One region of the Mycobacterium paraffinicum genome, then DNA from elsewhere that is predicted to be linked to it. Evidence: riboswitches for the same ligand, from Rfam matches in the RefSeq annotation. Region 1 holds a riboswitch; the other holds the start of a gene.
The links. A riboswitch is a leader RNA that binds a small molecule or an ion and turns the genes downstream of it on or off. The one in region 1 is predicted to bind magnesium.
Positions count from the first base shown of each region.

Region 1 (2,197 bases):
ATACATGAGATGTTTCCCGCGACGTTTCCGTCCGGCGAGGGCAGCGACCTCGCCGGCGTGGTGACCGCGCTAGGCCCCGGGGTTACCGAATTCTCCGTCGGCGACGAGGTTTTGGGGTTCAGCCTCCGCCGCTCCAGCCACGCGACCCATGCAGCGGTGCCGGCCGGCCAGCTGGTTCGCAAACCGGCCCACCTCAGTTGGGAAATAGCGGGTTCGCTCTATGTCGTCGGCGTGACCGCGTACGCGGCCGTCCGCGCGGTAGCGCCGCAGCCGGGTGAGACCGTGGCCGTCTCGGCGGCTGCGGGCGGGGTGGGCAGCCTCGTCGTGCAACTTCTGGCGCTGCGGAAGGCGCGGGTGCTGGGCATCGCCGGGCCGGGCAACGCCGACTGGCTGCGGGCTCATGGCGTCAGCCCGATCCCTTATGGCGACGGCCTGGCCGATCGGCTGCGTGAGGCGGCACCCACCGGCATCGACGTATTCATCGATCTGTTCGGCCCCGAATACGTGCAGCTCGCCGTCGACCTCGGCGTTGCACCCGACCGAATCGACACCATCATCTCGTTTCAGAAGGCCGGCGAAGTCGGCGCCAAGACCGAAGGCAGCGCCGAGGCGTCCACTCCGGAGGTGCTGGCCGAGATGGCCGACCTCGTCGTCAGCGGCACCATCGATTTCGAGGTCGCCGCCACCTACCCGCTGGATCGGGTCGCCGACGCCTACGAACAATTGGAGAAGCGGCATACCCACGGCAAAATCGTTCTGCTGCCGAATGATTCACAATGAGACGGCCGGGCCCACCACGCCGGCATGCGTTCCCGCGGAATCCGTTACCGCCGGTTGCCGGTCGAGGCGTGCCCGCCGAGCGAGGCGGTGACGACCGCGATCGGCATCCGTGACACGTACATGTTGGCCCGCTCCTGGGGAGTCAGGGTGGTGCGCGCGTGCACCTTGCCGGCCAGCAGCCGCGCCGAGCGCAGCAGCGCCCGTCCGCGTCCACCGGTTCGACCGTGAAAGCGTTGTGTGACAACAAAAGCCATGATCTTCTCCTTTGGGGAGGTCCGATCGGCTCAGCTCATGGCGGGGGTCAGGGGCGGCAGATCGCGGGCAGGCTTTGCGCGCGAATCACCGGAACGCCCGTGAGAGCCCAGGCGGCAGAAGGAGTGCCGGAACCGGATCGGGACAAGACGGAATTGGGATACGGACTATCGCCTGGACTGATCGCGCTCATCTCGCCCTCACCTCCTCACGGCCACGACACACGCGGGTGTCACATTTCACCTGAAACGGGAGAGGAACGAATGCCGGCGACGTGCCGGCCGGCGCACCCCTCTCGTCGGAGCTTCGGCACTGCACGGCGTATCCGAAACTAATCGACGGTCGCGACCCGCTTCGCCCGGCTTCGCCGCGCTTGCGATCGCTCCTCGTTCCGGAAGCCACTTGGGCTCAACCCTTGGGTCCGGGAAGAGCTGTCCTGACCCGGGGCGTCTCTCGACGTTCGGGGTCAGTGGCCTGTGTCCATGCAGACGCCTCACCTACCGAGGTGCTTGCGAAACCCTTTCTACACCGCGGTCCAGGGCCCGTCAAACTGATTGACATATCCCTTACGCCAGCTCACCGCCGCTCCGGCCTGCGCGCGGCCGGTTGCCCGCCGCCGGCGCCTACCCTCGACAGCATGGCCAACACTCTGCAAGATCCGAAGGTCGCAAGCGTGCTCGACCGCATGTATACCGAAGCGAAGAACCAGATGTCGCTGTTACGCCAGCGGCACGGCGACTTCGACCGGCCGATGACCGCGCAGGAGCGCGCCGACGCGATGAGCGAGTTCTACATCCCGGTCACACCCGAAGCGGGCCGGCTGCTCTACGCCCTGGTGCGCGCGACCCGCCCGGCGACGGTCGTCGAATTCGGGATGTCGTTCGGCATCTCGGCGCTCCACCTGGCGTCGGCGGTGCGGGACAACGGCGCTGGGCAGGTGGTGACGACCGAGCTCAACGACACCAAGATCGCCGCCGCACGACGGACGTTCGCCGAAACCGGCCTGGACGACGCGATCACCATCCTCGAAGGAGACGCGCTGGCCACGCTGGCCGGTCTGGACGGTTCGATTGACTTCGTCTTGCTGGACGGTTGGAAGGACCTTTATCTGCCGGTGATCGAGTTGCTCGAACCGCGGCTGTCGACGGGGGCGTTGGTGGTCGCC
Region 1 is NZ_JACKUR010000023.1:27,382-29,578, reverse strand. It holds gene H7J89_RS12330 (NADP-dependent oxidoreductase) at 1-780, shown strand, start outside; gene H7J89_RS12325 (hypothetical protein) at 825-1,034, opposite strand; M-box (ykoK) riboswitch at 1,316-1,544, opposite strand; gene H7J89_RS12320 (O-methyltransferase) at 1,670-2,197, shown strand, end outside.

Region 2 (2,197 bases), on a different contig from region 1:
GACGTCGTCGTCCATGCGCAATTCGTGGTTGGACAGCGGGGTTTCGTCGCGCCAGCAGTACGGCAGGACGCGGTAGCCCTCGTAGGCCAGGCCCTTGTCCCACAGTTGTTTGAACGCCCAGATCACCGACTCCATGTAGGACAGGTCGAGCGTCTTGTAGTCGTTGTCGAAGTCGACCCAGCGGGCCTGGCGGGTGACATAGGCCTGCCACTCGTCGGTGTAGCGCAACACCGATTCCCGGCACGCGTCGTTGAACGCGGCGATCCCCATGTCGTCGATCTGCGATTTGTCATTGATGCCGAGCTGGCGCTCGACCTCGAGTTCGGCGGGCAACCCGTGGGTGTCCCAGCCGAAACGACGCTCCACCTTGTACCCGCGCATGGTGCGGTACCGCGGAACGATGTCCTTCACGTAACCGGTGAGCAGGTGCCCATAGTGCGGCAGCCCGTTGGCGAAGGGCGGGCCGTCGTAGAAGACGTATTCCGGGGCGCCCTCGCGGTGGGCGATGCTGGCCCGGAAGGTGTCGTCGCGGGCCCAGTAGTCGAGGACCTCGAGTTCGAGGGTCGGGAAGTCGGGCGCGCCGCCGGCCGGTTTCGGATAGGCCTTGACGTCAGCGTTCTCGGTCACGTGGTGCGTCGTCTCCTGTGCCTCAGCGCCGTTGGGCACTGGTAGCGCCTGTTGGGGACGACGACGCGCTGCCTGCGCGAGCGCCGCGGTACCACCCCGCTTGCCGCGCTTGCCGCGTGGCCGCTCGTTGAAGGCTGTGACGGGCCCACCCGTTCGGTTCTACTGAGCCGGCCAGAGGAGAAGAAGCCGGCTGTTCTTCCGAAGGCTCCCCGGTGATGCCGGATCAACGCCAGTGGGTCGATTCTACTCAGGCGGAGCACCCCAAGGGGCTACCTGGCCTCAGGAAACACCTGCGGCCGGGTAGCCCCTTGGGGTGTCGGTTGGTCGCTGTTCATCGGATCAGGCCTGCACCTCGAGCACACCGACGCGCCACAGGGCCGCGTAGACGTGCCGCAGGGGGACGCTCAACAGGCGGGTGGCGCCCTCCACCAGTGGGTCGCCGGCGAGAACGGGCTGCTTGTTGACCTGGCGGGTGGCCTTCTTGGCCGGGGCCTGAGTTGCGTCGGTGTCGCGCACCACCGTCAGCGTGCGGGCGGGCGCTTGGGTTACCACTTCGTCGTAGAGAGCTGCGGTCATGGTCGCCTCCTGGAGGGGATTTCTAACGGGGACTAACTGGACTGACGCGTCGAAGTCCCGTCGCGGTTCCGATCCCAGAACGCTTGGCCGATAAGCCACTTAGCGTTGCGACGCTCAGCTGAGAACGTCGTGCCGGAGACCGGATCGGGACGAGACGCTCGGACTTCGGTCCGGACTGTCGCTGGAACTCATGTGTCCCTCACCTCCTCGCGGTCACGAACGCGTGCGGTTGTCCGCACGCGAATTGCACGCAGCATGAGGAGCGAAAACCCGACGATCGTCGGAGATCCGCACCCCTCTCGTCAGAGCTTCGGCACCACACGACGTGTCCGGTATTCCGGAAGCCACCTGGGCTCAACCCTTAAGCCGGGAGGAGCTGTCCTGACCCGGGGCGTCTTTCGACGTTCGGGGTCAGTGGCCTGTATTCGTGTAGACGCCTCACCTAACGAGGTGCTTACCCGACCGATAATGCACGACGGGTCCGACCGGGTCAAACTCCTCGGGGCCACGTTTTGCGATCTTTACGATTTTCCGGGGCGGCTCCACAGGATTCAGCCAGGTTCGAGCCTTTCACCTGCGGGTATGGCGCGGCCGGTCGGCACCGATTGTTCATCTTTTGTTTGCCGGCCCCGGCCGGAAAGGGTGTCAAAACCCTTGCGGGGAAAGCCCTGTCACTTCTCGACGAGGCCCTCGAGCCGCCCGATGGTGTCGATGAACTCCTCGACCATGTCGAGCACCACCGTGCGGGTGGGGCGAACCCGGTCGAGCGACCCGACCACCTGCCCGACGAAGTAGGTGGCCAGCTCGCGCGCCTTGGCGCCGGGGTGCGCGGCCGCGGAGTTGATGCGCACCTGCGGTTCGGTGACCAGCGCGGTCTGCAACGGCATGCCGAGCGGGTCGGGCTTTTCCGGGCGCTCCCATTCCTCGGTCCAGGCCGTCCGCAGCATCCGTGCCGGCTTGCCCGTCATCGACCGCGAGCGCACCGTGTCCGAGG
Region 2 is NZ_JACKUR010000010.1:384,152-386,348, forward strand. It holds gene ileS (isoleucine--tRNA ligase) at 1-627, opposite strand, end outside; gene H7J89_RS01845 (Rv1535 family protein) at 967-1,203, opposite strand; M-box (ykoK) riboswitch at 1,491-1,660, opposite strand; gene H7J89_RS01850 (NAD(P)H-dependent flavin oxidoreductase) at 1,875-2,197, opposite strand, start outside.
Region 2: it holds a riboswitch for magnesium, as region 1 does, so the genes downstream of both, H7J89_RS01845 (Rv1535 family protein) here and H7J89_RS12325 (hypothetical protein) in region 1, are expected to answer to the same signal.